3 regions of the Bacillus sp. Medicinal_06 genome follow, and region 2 is predicted to be linked to each of the others. Evidence: riboswitches for the same ligand, from Rfam matches in the RefSeq annotation. Region 2 holds a riboswitch; each other region holds the start of a gene.
The links. A riboswitch is a leader RNA that binds a small molecule or an ion and turns the genes downstream of it on or off. The one in region 2 is predicted to bind S-adenosylmethionine.

Region 1: another riboswitch for S-adenosylmethionine. It lies ahead of mtnK (S-methyl-5-thioribose kinase); the one in region 2 lies ahead of AC1M36_RS20745 (bifunctional O-acetylhomoserine aminocarboxypropyltransferase/cysteine synthase).
Region 3: another riboswitch for S-adenosylmethionine. It lies ahead of AC1M36_RS06835 (bifunctional homocysteine S-methyltransferase/methylenetetrahydrofolate reductase); the one in region 2 lies ahead of AC1M36_RS20745 (bifunctional O-acetylhomoserine aminocarboxypropyltransferase/cysteine synthase).

Annotation. Positions count from the first base shown of each region.
Region 1 is NZ_JBWYHD010000007.1:321,580-327,636, forward strand. Features, by position in the region: partial or broken gene AC1M36_RS19130 (DUF1129 domain-containing protein) at 1-253, opposite strand, end outside; gene AC1M36_RS19135 (PadR family transcriptional regulator) at 253-585, opposite strand; gene AC1M36_RS19140 (3-hydroxybutyrate dehydrogenase) at 780-1,556, shown strand; gene AC1M36_RS19145 (YvrJ family protein) at 1,601-1,762, opposite strand; gene mtnA (S-methyl-5-thioribose-1-phosphate isomerase) at 1,985-3,073, opposite strand; gene mtnK (S-methyl-5-thioribose kinase) at 3,070-4,248, opposite strand; SAM riboswitch class I at 4,339-4,480, opposite strand; gene AC1M36_RS19160 (carbon-nitrogen family hydrolase) at 4,554-5,420, opposite strand; gene AC1M36_RS19165 (pyridoxal phosphate-dependent aminotransferase) at 5,435-6,057, shown strand, end outside.
Region 2 is NZ_JBWYHD010000009.1:77,561-83,617, reverse strand. Features, by position in the region: gene AC1M36_RS20770 (response regulator transcription factor) at 1-116, shown strand, start outside; gene AC1M36_RS20765 (FMN-dependent NADH-azoreductase) at 313-939, shown strand; gene yeiL (transcriptional regulator YeiL) at 1,017-1,691, opposite strand; gene AC1M36_RS20755 (YjjG family noncanonical pyrimidine nucleotidase) at 1,811-2,497, shown strand; gene AC1M36_RS20750 (hypothetical protein) at 2,731-3,360, shown strand; SAM riboswitch class I at 3,488-3,593, shown strand; gene AC1M36_RS20745 (bifunctional O-acetylhomoserine aminocarboxypropyltransferase/cysteine synthase) at 3,685-4,983, shown strand; gene metA (homoserine O-acetyltransferase MetA) at 4,967-5,872, shown strand; gene AC1M36_RS20735 (homoserine dehydrogenase) at 6,017-6,057, shown strand, end outside.
Region 3 is NZ_JBWYHD010000002.1:623,494-629,550, reverse strand. Features, by position in the region: gene metH (methionine synthase) at 1-2,202, opposite strand, end outside; gene AC1M36_RS06835 (bifunctional homocysteine S-methyltransferase/methylenetetrahydrofolate reductase) at 2,202-4,034, opposite strand; SAM riboswitch class I at 4,105-4,215, opposite strand; SAM riboswitch class I at 4,418-4,530, shown strand; gene AC1M36_RS06830 (methionine biosynthesis PLP-dependent protein) at 4,609-5,721, shown strand; gene metC (cystathionine beta-lyase) at 5,718-6,057, shown strand, end outside.

The DNA of each region.
Region 1 (6,057 bases), on a different contig from region 2:
TATTCATCACTGTATATCCGATTTGTTTCCAGCTCTCCCTGCGATCTTTTTCCATTACTTTAACAAGTTCATTTGCATATTCTTTTGGTGAGCTTCCAAAAATATCTGCTACACTTTTCCCGTCCATTTCACCTTCGATTAAATGTAACTTTGCATCTTCTAAAAAGCTCTCAACATCACTTTCTTTTACACCCTTTGCTGTTAAAAACAAGCTCATATCTAATAGGAATTTTCTCGCTTCGGTAGATAGCATCATCGTCGTCTCCCTTTTCCTTCTAGCAAACGCTCTACACTACTCTGCATTGTCCCCCAACGCTCCATAAACTCATCTAACGCATCTTCACCTCTTTCTGTTAATGTATAATATTTTCGCTTTGGACCAGATGGAGATTCCTTCATTGTGCTTACTATTAGCCCTTCCTTTTGCATCCTTATTAATAACGGATAAATACTTCCTTCACTTGCCATAGTGAAACCATACTTAGCTAGCTTTTCACTCATTTCATATCCATATATTTCTCCTTCAGAAATAATTGCAAGGAGACACCCTTCTAAAATCCCTTTCAGCATTTGACTTGTCGACATAATTCAAATCCTCCCTCTATCTTGTTTTACAAGATAGATAAGCGTAAGTATCTTGCTTTACAAAATAGTATAGCAAAAGCTATTTTGCAAAACAAGATAGTTCAGTATATTTTTCCAAATCTTTGCAGGATTTTCATTACATTCCCTCTAAATAGAGCACTAAGACAAATTTTATATAAAGGAGTGCTCTCATCATGGTTTCAAATCGTGTCGTTTTTTTAACAGGTGCTGCAAGTGGAATTGGTTATGAAATGGGAAATGCTTTTGCGAAAGAAGGAGCAAAAGTTGTGATTAGTGATCGTCTTGAAGATCGTGCGAAGGAAGCTGCTGAACAGTTATGCAGGGAAGGTTATGAAGCAATAGGTCTAAGATGTGACGTTACATCTGAGAAAGAAATATCCGAGGCTATTTCTGAAACTGTTACAAAATTCGGCTCACTTGATGTGTTAATAAATAATGCTGGTATGCAACACGTTTCACCTATTGAAGAGTTCCCAACCGATAAATTTGAACTTCTGATTCAAATTATGCAAATCGCACCTTTCATCGCAATAAAACATGCTTTTCCAATTATGAAAAAGCAAAAGTATGGACGCATTATTAATATCGCCTCTATTAATGGGCTTGTTGGATTTGCTGGAAAGGCTGCCTATAATAGTGCAAAGCACGGTGTGATTGGTTTGACAAAAGTTGCCGCTTTAGAAGGCGCTACACATGGAATTACGGTAAATGCCCTCTGCCCCGGCTATGTTGATACACCGCTTGTTCGAAATCAACTCCAAGATTTAGCAACAACAAGAAATGTTCCACTAGAGCGTGTATTAGAGGATGTTATTTATCCACTCGTACCACAAAAACGATTGCTAGCTGTAGAGGAAATTGCTGACTATGCTTTATTTTTAGCAAGCGAAAAAACAAAAGGAATAACTGGCCAAGCGGTCGTTATTGATGGGGGATATACAGCACAATAATCTTTGTAACAAAAGGCTTTGCTCATTGAGAGCAAAGCCTTTTGTCATTTTGTTTCATGCGGAGCTTCATACCTTGTCATCTGTTGTGGTAATTTCTCAATTGCAACAATTACACCATCTAATTTACTTTCAATACGATGCAGTAAATATAAAGTCACAACAATTGGAAATCCAACATTACCGATCATAGATATCCATTCCTCCATCTACTTCTCCTCCTTTCTTTTAAATAAATAGAAAAAAGAAAGGAAATTTGGCAATAAAAAAATAAAATACTGTATATTATATACCTTTTCATTTTCCGTCATATAAGTCACAGTTATAAAAACAAAAGAGGTTCACCACTCATTTTCCCCTTCTGTTTTCATATGGCATGTGGCTAAAAAAGGAACTGACCGCCTCTACCCATGAGCGGATGCTCTCTTCCACTACTTTATGCCGGCCTTTCCATGCGTATTTGTTGAGCTTGTGTTCTCGAATAATGAAGCAATCTCTACTGAATAATCTCCTTGTAGAATTCCCTTTTCAGTAATAATTCCAGTAATAAGATCATGCGGAGTTACATCAAATGCAGGATTATAAACACCGACGCCCTCTGGAGCAATTTGTTTTCCAAAAACCTTTGTAACTTCAGATTCATCGCGTTCTTCAATCACAATTTCAGCCCCTGTTTTCTTCGTAATATCAAATGTAGAAAGCGGAGCAGCAACATAGAAAGGAATATGAAAATATTTCGCTAGTATAGCTAAATTCAATGTCCCTATTTTATTTGCCGTATCACCGTTTGCAACAATTCGATCTGCTCCTACAATGATAGCAGAAATATTTTTTGTTCGAATCGCATGGGCTGCCATATTGTCTGTAATGAGCGTTACATCAACACCAGCTTGTTGCAATTCCCAGGCAGTAAGGCGCGCTCCTTGTAAAACCGGCCTTGTTTCACATGCATAAGCATGTAAGTTCACCCCATGCTCTTTTCCAATATAAAACGGAGCTAGCGCTGTTCCATAACGAGCTGTAGCAATACTTCCTGCATTACAAATCGTTAAAATGTGATCACCATCTTTAAATCTAGTTAAAGCATGCTCTCCTATGCTACGGCATACACTTTCATCTTCTTGCTGAATTTTAAGTGCTTCCTCTTCTAATATTTTCCTTGCTTCTTTAATAGTTGTTACTTGCTTGATAGAAGCAGTCATACGATCAATTGCCCAAAATAAATTAACAGCTGTCGGACGTGAGGTTGCTAAATAATTGCAATCTCTTTTAAATTGTTTTTCAAAGTCAGTGATATTCGCAGCATTATATTTTTTTGCGGCAAGTGCTAAACCAAAAGCGGCGGTAATACCAATTGCAGGTGCCCCGCGCACTTCTAACATAACAATACTTTTCCACACATCCTCAATACTGGTTAACGTTTTATATTCTACAACATGCGGTAATTTCGTTTGATTTAATAATGCAATAGAATCTCCTTTCCAGCTTATAGAACGCGGAATGGCAACTGTTGTCATCATGCTTTCACCTTCCCTGAAACAATATATTGAAATAACGTTTGGAACAATCGAGTATCTGCACCTGTCGTTTCATGTAACAATAGTTCTCTGCCCAAGTTTAATGCATGCTTTTTAGTTTGAATTCTTCTATTCTTATCCTGAATTCCATCTAAATCTGCTACGTGTGCTAATCCAATTGTTCGACGAATGACTTCACACCCAGCAAATCCAACTGCATCAGCAAAAATATTTTGCAGTACAATTGCAAGCCATTGTTTCTCCTTTGTATATGATTCTACTCCTTCTAGTACCCATAGCTTTGTAAATACTTCTACAAAATTACTCCATGTTTTTTCAATATGATAGAATAATACACTTCGCTTCTCTTCTCTTGATAGCGCATTTAATAATAAATTTGCTATAAATTGACCTAGATCAAATCCTAATGGCCCAAATGTTGCAAACTCTGGATCAATTATCTTTGTTTCAGAAGGTGATGAAAAAATACTACCTGTATGTAAATCGCCATGAATTAGTGCTTCTTTTCTCGTTAAAAATTTATATTTATACTGCGCTACTTGTAATTTCAATTTCTTATCACACCAAAGTTCATCTAATGTAGGCTGTAATTCTTTCTCATAATTATTTGTATCATAATTTCCAAACGGATCTGTAAACACAAGATCTTCTGTAATTTTGCAAAGATCAGGATTTACAAATTTTCCGTCTAGCACCCTTTTCTCTTCTGCTAATAGACCAAAATCTGACGTATAAAAAAGAACGTGTGCCAAAAAGCGTCCAATATGCTGGGATAAAAGTGGATAATCTTCCCCTTCAATCAAACCTTTACGAGTAATAGTAAGAGATGATAAATCCTCCATTACCGTTACAGCTAACTCTTCATCGTGACCATATACTTTCGGAACATATTCTGGTACATATTTCGCAAAAACTTGCAATGCTTGACTTTCAATTGTGGCTCTTCTTAGCGAAAGTGGCCAGCTTTCCCCAACGACTTTCGCATACGGGAGAGCTTGTTTTACAATGATACCGCGTTCTCCATCATGGAGCCGGAATACATAATTTAAATTCCCATCCCCTATTTCATGGCAAGTCACCTTTGCTTTTTGCTCAAAGTACCCCTGCTCTTTTACATACTCAACTGCTGTTTCTTTTGTTAATGAACAATATCCCATTTTTTATCCCCCTTTATTAAATTCAGAGGCTTTTCATTATAAGAAAAACCTCTTTCCATGAAGAAAGAGGTTTGAAGTTGATCTTCTCCCCTCTTATCTGTCAGAAAGCCATCCTTTCTGCTGGAATTAGCACCGTGCCTTTTTGGCGCATAAGCGCCCCATCTCACAATGGTATTACGGTCGGTTGCTGGGTTTCATCGGGCCAAATCCCTCCACCTGCTCTTGATAAGAGTTGCATGATTTATTCAAATTTTTAAGTTTCTGTTACAGAATATAACAAGAATAAAAATCATTTGTCAATATTTTTATTTATATAATTCCGGACGTCGATCAGCAAAAACAGGAATTCCCTTTCGTACTTCTTTAATTTTTTCTAACTCTACATTCCCATACAAAATAGACTCTTCTTCTCCTGCTTCTGCTACAATTTCTCCCCATGGATTAACAATTAGAGAATGTCCAGCAAACACATTATTTGGATCCTCTCCTGCTCTATTGCATGCAACCACATAACATTGATTTTCAATTGCTCTCGCTTGAAGAAGTAAGCGCCAATGAGCTAAGCGAACAAGCGGCCATTCTGCTACAACGAATAATACATTTACTCCTCTTACAGTATGAACACGCAGCCATTCTGGAAAACGAATATCGTAACAAATGACACCACCGCACTGTACACCATCCAATGTAAATTCTCCTGTTTTATCACCTGCTATTAAATAGTTATGTTCATTCATCAACTGGAACAAATGAACCTTACTATACTCACTTTGTAGTTTTCCTTCCCGATTCACTGTATACATCGTATTCATAACACCGTGCTTTGTTTGTTTCGCAATAGACCCCCCAACAATATTCACACAATATTGTTGGGCCCATTCTGAAAGAAGTTGCTTTGTTTGAATACCATCCCCATCTGCAATTTCCGGCACTCTCTCTAAATCATAACCAGTCGTCCAAAGTTCTGGTAATACGATAATGTCCGGGTTTCCTTGCATCGCTTCTTCTATTTTTTTCTTTGCATTTTCAATATTTATTTTTACATTACCAAAAGCAATATCCATTTGAATACATGCGACTTTCATTCTATCGACCCCATCTTCAATTATTTTTTCTTTACAAAAACTTAGAAAGGTTATATCATTTGTCACTAGAATTGTAACAACTTTCAAAAGAGGTGGAAAGTATGAAACATTTTCAACCTTCCGAGATTACAACATCATTACCAACACAATTTTTTGCTTCACTTGTTGCAAAAGTTAACAAAGTCGTTGAAGCAGGGCATGATGTTATCAATCTAGGTCAAGGCAATCCAGATCAACCAACACCGCCGCATATCGTAACAGCTTTACAACGTGCAGCAGAAAAAACAGTTCATCACAAATACCCGCCATTCCGCGGACATGAAAGCTTAAAAAAAGCCGTTGCGACATTCTATAAACGTGAATACGGAGTCAAAATAAACCCTAAAACAGAAGTCGCTATCTTATTTGGTGGTAAAGCAGGGCTGGTTGAACTACCGCTTTGTTTTACAAATCCTGGTGACACAATACTTGTACCTGATCCAGGATATCCTGACTATTTATCAGGCGTCGCTTTAGCGAAAGCAAAGTTTGAGACGATGCCATTATTAGCAGAAAATGATTTTTTACCGGATTACACTAAAATTAATGATGCTATTGCCAAACAAGCCAAATTGATGTTTTTAAATTATCCTAATAATCCAACTGGTGCTATTGCATCAAAAACGTTCTTTGAACAAACAATATCATTTGCACATGAAAATGATATTTTAGTAGTTCACGACTT
Region 2 (6,057 bases):
TTTTAGTTATTACCGAAAAAACAGTAAAAGCCCATGTAAGTAGTATTCTAAGTAAATTAAGTCTATCGGATCGTACACAAGCAGCTTTATATGCAGTGAAAAATGGGATCGTATAAGACAAAAGTCGTAGGACCTAGTTCGCCTTTAGGAGGCGGACTTTTTTTTTGAAAAGATACGTCCATGTGAGGAAGAAATGAAAGAAGAGAGAGGATAAAATGGTATTTGTAAGCAACAACAATTACAAGGGGTTGTCCCTTTTTAGCGAGTAAATAATAAACAACGTAAGAGTAAGTATTAGGAGGAAAATAAAACATGACAACAGTTTTATTCGTAAAGGCTAACAACCGCCCAGCGGACCAAGCGGTTAGCGTGAAATTATATGAAACATTTTTAGCAAGCTACAAAGAATCACATCCAAATGATACAGTGGTAGAACTTGATTTATATAATGAAGAGTTGCCATATGTAGGCGTAGATATGATTAATGGTACATTTAAAGCTGGTAAAGGGTTTGACTTAACAGCAGAAGAAGCAAAAGCAGTAGCTGTTGCGGATAAATATTTAGATCAATTCCTTGCAGCTGACAAAGTGGTATTTGGTTTCCCATTATGGAACTTAACAATTCCAGCTGTACTACACACATATATTGATTACCTAAATCGTGCTGGAAAAACATTTAAATATACACCAGAAGGTCCGGTAGGTCTTATCGGTGATAAGAAAATTGCACTATTAAATGCACGCGGTGGTGTATATTCTGAAGGACCAGCAGCTGGCGTAGAAATGGCTGTTAAATATGTAGCAAGCATGATGGGCTTCTTCGGTGCAACAAATATGGAAACAGTGATCATTGAAGGTCATAATCAATTCCCAGATAAAGCAGAAGCAATTATTGCAGAAGGCCTTGAAAAAGCTGCTAAAGTAGCAAGTACATTTTAATTAAAAATATAATCGTCACTCAAACATGACAAGTACCCTTGCAGTATCAACGTTTTTAAGACGTTGGTGCTGCTTTTTTATTTTCGTTTGAGCTCATCTGCTAACTGTTTTAATTGCTCTCTACCCTGTATCAAATACATTCTTCCTTCTTTTTTTAACCAATTTTGCTGACAAAACTGCTTTAATACATATAAGAGATGACGATAACTAACGTTTAAGTATTCAGAGGCCTCTGTATGCTTTTCGAGATAACAATTGTTTTGCTCAGTTAACAGAATAAAAGCTGCTAATCGATTTTCTAAAGGGTAGTTATAGCTTCTTGCATATTGTTCAGTTCGAGTAAGTGTTTTTTCTCCAATAAATTTGCATAGCTGTTGTAAGAAGTATGCGTCTTGTAATAAGAGATGATGACAATCTTTTAGAGGAAGAGCTAGACAGATACATGATTCCATAGCTTCGATACCTTTTGTTATAGATTCGACTCCAATTAATCCTAATTCTCCAATAATTGACGGTGCTTTTACAAAGTCAATTAAGGAAATTCTCCCATTTTGATGGCTCATATATATTTTTGCTTTTCCAGAGATTAAGTAATAGAGATAAGGAAAGTCTTCTCCTTCGTTACAAATGGTTTCTTTCTTTTGAAACGAATGAATTTCTATATATGGAAAAATATCAAATGAGAAGAACGTTTGAAAATTGAAGCGTTGTACATAACTATAAATTTCATCTGAATTTTTTTCGATTTTCATTTTTTCACCTCTCATTTAGTATGAGATATCTCCTATTCTTTTTACAAGTGGGAGTGATACGATTTATTTGAGAATAAAAGAAAAAATGTGTTTTTATAGTGGAAAGGGAGAGAAACAACATGAAGAAATATCAAACATTACTATTTGATGTAGACGATACCTTATTAGATTTTAAAGCAGCTGAAAGAACGGCGTTACATTTACTTTTTGAGGAACAAAAAATCCCTTTAACTGATGAAATTACAGCACATTATAAAAGAATAAACCAAGGTCTGTGGAAATCCTTTGAGGAAGGAAAAATGGACCGAGATGAGGTAGTAAATACTCGATTTTCAATTTTATTTAAGGAGTACGGTCAGGAAGTTGATGGACCTTTGTTTGAACAGAATTATCGTAGTTATTTAGAAGAAGGGAATCAGCTTATTCAAGGAGCCTTTGAACTAATACAAGATCTCCAAAGCGAATATGATTTATATATTGTTACAAACGGTGTTTCCAAAACGCAAGATAAACGCCTGCGTAATTCGGGATTACATTCATTCTTTAAGGATATTTTTGTTTCAGAAGACACTGGTCATCAAAAGCCAATGAAGGAATACTTCGATTATGTTTTTGCACGAATTTCTAATTTCTCTGTGGAGAAAGGATTAATTATCGGTGATTCATTAAGTGCAGATATTAAAGGTGGGCAGTTAGCAGGATTAGACACATGTTGGTTTAATCCTGCTAAGAAGCCGAATCATATTGGAATTATTCCGACTTATGAAATACAAAGTCTTAATGAGCTTTATCAAATTTTACAATAATTACGATCTTCTTAGATTAAAACATGGTGTTATCCCTTTAAAGATTCTAAGGAAATTGGGAGAGTGTCTTGTGCAATAAGCCAAAGGAATAGAGGGAAATGAATTGGTTAAGGTATAGCTGTTATTGTAGAATAGTGAAAACTCGCGTTATGTACGTGAGTTTTTTTTCATATGAATGAATATAAGACTTATTGTGATTTTATAGTAAAATTTACCATGAGGGAGGGAGAGGTTTGGGTGTTTTTATTTATACTGCTTTAGCAGCATGTACCTGTATATTAATTATTTCGTTAATTTTGCAAAGGCAATTTCCGTATAAAAAATATGATGTTGTTTTGTCTACTATAATGATTGGAACGGGTATAGCCCTTATGCTTTATGGTGTTTATGGCGTTGAGATTTCGATTGGTAGAAATTTATGGTATATAGGGGTGTTCACAGTAATCGGGGCTGTAATGGGTACCTTTATAAATTTAGCTATAAAAATTGGAAGAAAACAAGATAGGTATAAATTCCATGTTGTTGGTCACATGATAGGCTTTTTAGCATGTGCCGTACAAGTCATAACTTATTTTTATCGAGAATATCGGTGGACTTCCTTTCATGTAGAACAGTTTTCTATTTTTATTATGGTTATGGTATCTATACTATTTGTTTGTATCGCAGTGTTTCTTCATCGAATTTTTTTTATGTGCGCTGCAATTTTTCCAAGTTTATATGCAATGATATACTTATCTATTCCTTTGATGATTGTTAGTAATAGCTTGCTTATAATAGCCGCTTTACTCATGACGATAGAGTATGAAAAGAAAAAACGTATAAGTAAACGTGTAGAATATTTTAGGGGGAAAGGTCAATTATAATAATAATTTTAATATAACTTTAATTTTCTGAATAAACAATAAAACAGTTAATAAAATCTTTTGTAAACATTCAGAAAAATAATTGACATTAGGAAATGATTGCTATAAAATCAACGGTAATTGCATAGTCTTATCAAGAAAAGGTGGAGGGACAGGCCCTATGAAACCTTGGCAACAGCCGTATCACGGAATTGTGCCAAATCCTGCAGGTAATAAACCCTGAGAGATAAGAAAGAGACTTTAGAGCGTGTTTTCAAACTGCTTCTTTCTTGTTAGGGAAAGAAGCAGTTTTTTTATTTTCTATAAAAGAAAGGAGAAAGAGAAATGGGAGAATCATGGGGAAAAGGAACCATTTGTGTACAGGGTGGTTATACACCAAAAAATGGTGAACCACGTGTTTTACCACTCTATCAAAGTACGACGTACAAATACGATACGTCTGATGATTTAGCGGCACTCTTTAATTTAGAGGCAGAAGGCTATATTTATACGCGTATTGGGAATCCGACACTAGCAGCATTTGAACAAAAGTTATCCGATTTAGAAGGCGGCGTTGGAGCTGTTGCGACAGCCTCTGGTCAAGCGGCCATTATGCTTGCTGTTCTAAATATTTGTAGTAGTGGTGATCATTTACTTTGTTCTTCAACCGTTTATGGGGGAACATTTAACTTATTTGGGATAAGTCTACGTAAATTAGGAATTGATGTTACATTCTTTAATCCAAATTTAGCTGCTGATGAGATTGTGGCACTTGCAAATGACAAAACAAAGCTAATTTATGCAGAATCGCTTGGAAATCCAGCGATGAATGTTTTAAATTTTAAAGAGTTTTCAGCAGCGGCAAAAGAACTAGAAGTACCTTTTATCGTGGACAATACTTTGGCGACACCATATTTGTGCCAAGCGTTTGAACATGGGGCAAATATCATTGTTCATTCTACAACAAAATATATTGATGGCCATGCAAGTTCATTAGGTGGGATTGTTATTGATGGTGGAAATTTTGATTGGACAAATGGAAAATATCCAGAGCTTGTCGAACCAGATCCAAGTTATCACGGTGTAAGTTATGTGCAGAACTTTGGGCAGGCAGCATATATTGTGAAAGCTCGTGTTCAACTATTAAGAGACTATGGAAACTGTATGAGCCCATTCAATGCGTATATTAGCAATATTGGTTTAGAAACATTGCATTTACGAATGGAGCGTCATAGTGAAAATGCTCTTGCAGTTGCGAAGTGGCTTGCTAATCATGATCGTATTGAATGGGTGAATTATCCGGGATTAGAAAGTAACGAAAATTATCTACTAGCACAAAAGTATTTAGCAAAAGGTGCAAGTGGTGTTTTAACATTTGGAATTAAAGGAGGATTAGAATCTGCGAAAGAATTTATTGCAAATGTGAAGTTAGCAACACTTGTAACACATGTAGCAGATGCGAGAACATGTGTGATTCATCCTTCTAGTACAACGCATAGACAGTTAAATGAAGAAGAACAGCGTTTAGCAGGTGTTACATCTGATTTAATTCGCCTATCAGTCGGTATAGAAGATGTTTCTGATATTATTGCGGACCTAGAGGAAGCATTAGTTGGAGGCAAAGCACATGCCGATCATTGTTGATAAGGATTTACCAGCTCGTAAAGTATTGCAAAAAGAGAATATTTTTGTCATGACAAAAGAACGAGCTGAAACACAAGATATACGTGCTTTAAAAATTGCAATTTTGAACTTAATGCCAACAAAACAAGAAACAGAAGCGCAATTGCTCAGATTACTCGGTAATACACCACTCCAATTATACGTGCATTTGCTCCATATGGAGTCTCATGTATCCCGTAATGTAGCGCAAGATCATTTAACAAGTTTTTATAAAACGTTTCGCGATATCGAGGGAGAAAAATTTGATGGTCTCATTATTACAGGAGCGCCGGTTGAAACACTTCCTTTTGAAGAGGTAGATTATTGGGAAGAACTTGGGCGTATTATGGAATATTCAAAAACAAATGTAACATCTACTCTGCATATTTGTTGGGGGGCGCAAGCGGGTTTGCATTATCACTATGGAATTCCAAAATATCCGCTTAAAGAAAAGATGTTTGGTGTATTTGAACATGAAGTGCATGAACAGCATGTGAAATTATTGCAAGGGTTTGATGAACTCTTCTTTGCACCTCATTCTCGCCATACAGAAGTACGTAGAGCTGATATTGAAAAGGTACCAGAACTAACGTTACTAGCAACATCAGAAGAAGCGGGTGTTCACCTTATTATGGGGCAAGAGGGAAGGCAGGTTTTTGTTCTTGGTCATAGTGAATATAGCTGTAATACGTTAAAAGAGGAATATGAACGCGATAAACAAAAAGGGCTAGAGATTAAGGTTCCAAAAAACTATTTTAAACATAATAACCCAGCTGAAAAGCCACTCATAAGATGGCGAAGTCATGGAAATTTATTATTTTCAAATTGGTTAAATTATTATGTATATCAAGAAACCCCTTATATTTTGTAAGATGATCATCATATAACACGTGGCAACGCTTTCTTTGTAAGGATTATCTTATATTTTTCTAAATGTTCAAAATACATTGTTTTTCAGAATTTTACCTTATATAATGGCATCTAAATACAATTCTTTAGAGGGGTGGACAGTATCATGAATGAAATTCAAGTGGGCTTATTAGGCCTTGGAACAGT
Region 3 (6,057 bases), on a different contig from region 2:
ATAGCCATTATTAGATAAAATAATTTCTACCAAGTTTTTGCCAATATCATGTACATCACCCTTTACAGTTGCTAGTAATACTTTTCCTTTTTTCGCACTATCACTAGATTCCATATAAGGCTCTAAATATGCTACAGCTGCTTTCATACTTTCTGCACTTTGCAGGACTTCAGCAACAATAAGCTCATTGTTATTAAATAAACGACCTACTTCGTCCATCCCTGTCATAAGCGGACCGTTAATAATATCAAGTGGCTTTCTTCCTTCTGTAAGCGCGAGACTTAAATCTTCTTGTAATCCTTGCTTTGTTCCTTCTATAATGTAATTTGCTAACCTTTCATCAAGTGTTAATATTTCTTGTATGACCGCTTCTTTTTTCTTCGCAACCCGATAAAAGTTTGTAAATTCTTCTAGTGTTTCTTTCGTTGTTTCGAATAATAGTGCATCTGCGAGTCCCTTTTCCTCTTCTGGAATGGATGCATAGCGTTCTAGTTTTTCAGTATTCACAATCGCATAATCAAGTCCAGCCTTTGTTGCATGATATAAAAAAACTGAGTTTAGCACTTCTCGACCAGCTGGTGGTAAGCCAAACGATATATTACTTACACCTAAAATCGTTAAACATTCTGGCAGTGCTTCTTTAATAAGACGAATTCCTTCAATCGTTGCTGCTGCAGATCCAATATATTCTTCATCACCAGTTCCTACTGGGAAAACGAGCGCATCGAAAATAATATCCGATGGACGTATACCGTATTTCTTCGTTAATAACTCGTAACTTCTTTTTGCGATTTCTAACTTTCTTTCTGCATTAACTGCCATGCCCTCTTCATCAATTGTCCCAACTACAATTGCCGCACCATATTTCCGGAGAAGCGGCGTCACTTTCTCAAATCGCTCTTCTCCGTTTTCTAAATTAATAGAGTTAATGACACCCTTCCCTTGTATGTACGTGAGAGCTTTCGCCATTACATTCTCATCCGTTGAATCTATCATAATGGGAACTTTTAATACTTTCGTTACTTCTGCCAAAAATCCCCCCATATCTTCCACTTCGTCACGATCTGGATCCGCCATACAAATATCAATAATGTGAGCATTTTTCTTCACTTGCGCCCTTGCAATCTCAGCAGCCTCTTCAAAATTCCCTTCAGCAATTAATCGTTTAAACTTTCTTGACCCAATAACATTTGTTCTCTCACCAACGAATAACGGCCTCATAGAATCATCATATTGCAATGCTTCTAAACCACTAATCCCATGACCTTCTCGCTCATGATTTTCACGTGGCTTGAGAGACTCAAGTGAAGCTTTTATCGCTCGTATATGATCAGGTGTCGTCCCGCAGCAACCACCGATAATATTAATCCAGCCTTCTTCAGCAAACTGCTTCACCTTTTCTGCAAGTGAAGTTGGTGACTCATGATAATGTCCATCCTCGTCTGGAAGACCGGCATTTGGATAACAAGAAGTATAACACTCTGAGAGATCCGACAAAGAACGAATATGTTCTCGCATAAATTCTGGCCCTGTCGCACAGTTTAATCCGACAGATAATGGTTTCATATGCTCAACTGATAAATAAAACGCCTCGATTGTTTGCCCCGCTAACGTTGTCCCCATCGGCTCAATCGTTCCTGAAATCATAAGCGGAACCGTACGATTCGCTTCCATAAATGCTTGCTGAATTCCTAAATACGCCGCTTTCACGTTACGCATATCTTGGCTCGTCTCTACAAGCAATACATCAACGCCACCCCGTAATAATCCACGCGCTTGTCTAGTATAAGCTTCAATTAATTCTTCAAATGTTACACCACCTGTTACACTAATCGCTTTTGTCGTTGGCCCCATCGCACCTGCTACATATACTTCTTTACAGCTCTCACTTACAGCTTGTTTTGCTAAAAACGCCGCCCGTTCATTTAACTCTTCATCTAAATGAGCTAGCTCATAATCATGTAATACGATATTCGTAGCACCAAACGTATTTGTTTCAATAATATCCGCACCAGCTTCAATATAAGCTTTATGGATACCTAAAATAACATCTGGTCTTGTTTTTACTAAGTATTCATTACAACCTTCATATTCTTCTCCACCAAAATCTTCTGCGGTTAAATCCTCCTGCTGAATCATCGTCCCCATCGCACCATCTAATATTAAAATATCATGTTTTAATCTCTCTTCTATCGGTCTCATCAGTTGATTCCCTCTTTCGCTTCTTGCTTTTCTTTCACATACTTAACGAGATTCTCTGTAATTTCATATTTTAAAAATGGTGTAATGAGATAAATACCGTTAAAGTATTTCATCGCAGCATCAATTAACTCTTGTGAAATGCGAATCCCTTCTTCAATTGCCAATTCTTGCGTATCATGTCCATCCATTCGTTGTCTTACTTCTTCAGGTAGTGTAATGCCTGGCACCTCAAAATGGAGAAAGTCAGCATTTCGCTTACTTACTAAAGGCATAATCCCAATAAAAATCGGCTGTTCTAAGTGATTTGTCGCCTCGTATACTTCTTCAATTAAATCTACATCGTAAATAGGCTGTGTTAAGAAATACTCTGCACCAGCTGCAACTTTTCTCTCCATCCTCTTCACCGCTGCTTTTAAATGCCTCACATGCGGGTTAAAAGCTCCTCCAACAGAGAATCTTGTCGCAGAACCAATCGATTTCCCTAAAATAGAACGTCCAACATTCATTTCCTTAATCATTTTAATTAATTCAATAGAAGATAAATCATATACAGACGTCGCTCCTGGAAAATCACCAACACGAGCTGGATCACCTGTTAAAGCTAACACTTCTTCCATTCCTAAAGCTGATAAACCAAGTAAATGGGATTGTAAGCCAATCACATTATGGTCACGGCACGTTAAATGCGTCAGCACTGGAATATCGTGCTTCGTTAATAATGCCCCCATTGCCATATTTGAAATGCGCGGAGATGCTAACGAGTTATCTGCTAATGTAATCGCATCTGCTCCCGCTCTTTTCAATGCCCTTGCCCCTTCAAAAAAACGTTGCGTATCCAATGTTTTTGGGGGATCTAGTTCAACAACAACTGTTGTTTGCTTCTTCGCTTTTTCCGCAAGAGTAACATGGGTGCTAGCACGTTTTGTTTGCATAGGAACCACTTGTTGTCTTGGAGCGATTTGTTTTTCTGTAACAGGCGTTACATTCGCAATCGCACGCTTCATCGCTTCAATATGTGCTGGCGTTGTACCACAACATCCCCCTAACAAACGAATACCTTGTTCAATAAATTTCGGTGTCATCTCTTCAAAATAAGCAGGACTTCCTTCATATACGTAACGTCCTTCTACATAGTTTGGAAGGCCTGCATTTGGATAAGCTGACAAATAACCATTTTTCGGAATCGATATCATTTTAAAAGCTTCCGTCATATGAAGCGGTCCTAACTGACAGTTTAAACCGACTACATTTGCACCGTAATCTAAAAGCTGTTTTAATATTTCATTTACATCATTCCCATTTTGAGTTGTGCCTGCTTCATGAAGAGCTAACTGTGCAATAATTGGAATATCTGTTTGTTTTCGCAGTACTTTCACCGCATGTAGCAATTCGAATTCATCATAAAATGTTTCTAATAATAATCCATCAATCTTTTCTTCTAATAATGCCTCGGCCTGCTCAAGTAACATAAATTCCCGTTCCATATCAGTCGTTGTAACGGCTCCAATATGCTTCATACCACCAATCGTCCCTAAAATAGCATTCTTGTCTGTCACGGCTGCTTTTGCAAGCTTTACTGCTGCTTTATTAATTTTGGTAACCTGATTTTCTAAACCATACATGCGCAATTTTGCTTCATTTGCACCATATGTATTTGTTTGAATAATATCTGCACCGGCAGCTACATATTGTTTATGAATAGATATAATTAAATCTGGATCTGATAGATTTAATTCTTCAAAACTACTTTGCAAACCATGAGAATGTAATAATGTACCAACTGCTCCATCACCGATAATAATTCCTTTTGATAATAAATCTAGAATTTTCACTTGTCTCCCTCTTTTCTATCAATATAAAAACCCCCTCTTCACCTTGAAGAGGGGGACATCATCAATCCTCCTCTTATCATGCAAAACAAATTGTTCTGCAGGTATTAGCACCGTTTCAAACATTTCGTTTGAAGGTTGCCGGGTTTCATAGGGCCTTTCCCTCCACCGCTCTCAATAAGAGTTTATCTTAATTATTAATTTATTTTTTAAAAGGAAATACGTGTACCTTTTAACAATCTTTATTAATTTTCTAATAAACTTATCATGGGACAAACTAAAAGTCAATGAAATTAGCAGGAAGATAAAAAATATTTAAAATAAAGTTGCAATTCAATTATCTTTTGTTGTAAAGTTAAAATCATAATAAAATTTCATACAAATTATTCTTATCTAGAGAGGTAGAGGGACTGGCCCTATGACACCTCAGCAACCATTAACATGTTCGTTAATAAGGTGCTAATTCCAGCAAATTGTGAAAAGATTTGACAGATAAGGAGAAGACTATATTCGCATGAAAGCCTTCTTCTTAGAAGGCTTTTTTTATTTTTTATTTTTTATCAAGGAGGAATTTAACATGTCAACAATCGAAACAAAACTAGCTCAAATCGGGAATCGAAGCGAAACGACTACAGGAACGGTTAATCCCCCTGTTTACTTTTCAACAGCTTATCGTCATGAAGGAATCGGAAAATCAACAGGTTTCGACTATTCACGAACTGGAAACCCAACACGCGGCCTTTTAGAACGCGCAATTGCTGATTTAGAAGAAGCGGAACAAGGATATGCCTGTAGTTCGGGAATGGCAGCGATTCTTCTTGTTCTGTCTTTATTCCGGTCTGGAGATGAACTTATCGTATCAGAAGACTTATATGGGGGAACCTATCGTTTATTTTCAGAACATGAAGAAAAATGGAATATTCGATGTAGATACGTAAATACACAATCTATAAAACAAATAGAACAAGCCATTACTTCTCAAACGAAAGCTATTTTTATAGAAACTCCAACCAATCCATTAATGCAAGTTACTGATATCGCAGCTGTCGCAACTGTTGCCAAACGGCACGGAGTCCTTCTTATTGTAGATAATACATTCTACACTCCCTATATACAACAACCATTAACAGAAGGAGCAGACATTGTTCTTCATAGCGCCACAAAATATTTAGGTGGTCATAATGATGTATTAAGCGGACTTGTCGTTGCAAAAGGCCAAGCGCTTTGTGAAGAACTTGCCCACTATCACAACGCTTCTGGTGCTGTATTAAGTCCATTTGATTCATGGTTATTAATTCGCGGGATGAAAACATTAGCTCTTCGTATGAAACAGCATGAAGAAAATGCAAAGAACATCGTTTCTTATTTAAACGCGGAAGATGGTGTAACCGATGTTTTTTATCCGGGAAGAGGTGGCATGATTTCATTTCGTCTTCGCGATGAAAAATGGATAAATCCTTTCTTACAATCTTTATCTTTAATTACCTTTGCAGAAAGCCTTGGCGGAGTTGAAAGTTTAATGACATATCCAGCAACACAAACACATGCAGATATTCCAGAAGAAGTTCGTACAGCACGCGGCGTATGTAATCGTCTCCTCCGCTTCTCTGTTGGTATTGAAAATGGTGATGATTTAATTCAAGACTTAAAGCAGGCTATTAAACATGTAAAAGAAGGTGTGAGAATATGAGTTATTCTTTAGATACACTCTTACTTCATAACCACTATAAACATGATTCACAAACAGGCGCGGTTAACGTCCCCATCTATAATACATCAACATTTCATCAATTTGATGTAGATACATTTGGTAAATACGACTATAGTCGCTCTGGAAATCCAACACGTGAAGCACTTGAGGACATAATTGCTTTATTAGAAGGAGGAACAAAAGGGTTTGCCTTTGCATCTGGAATTGCAGCGATTTCTACTGCCTTCCTCCTTCTCTCACAAGGCGATCATGTTCTCATTTCAGAAGATGTATATGGAGGAACGTATCGTATTGTAACAGAAGTCCTCTCTCGTT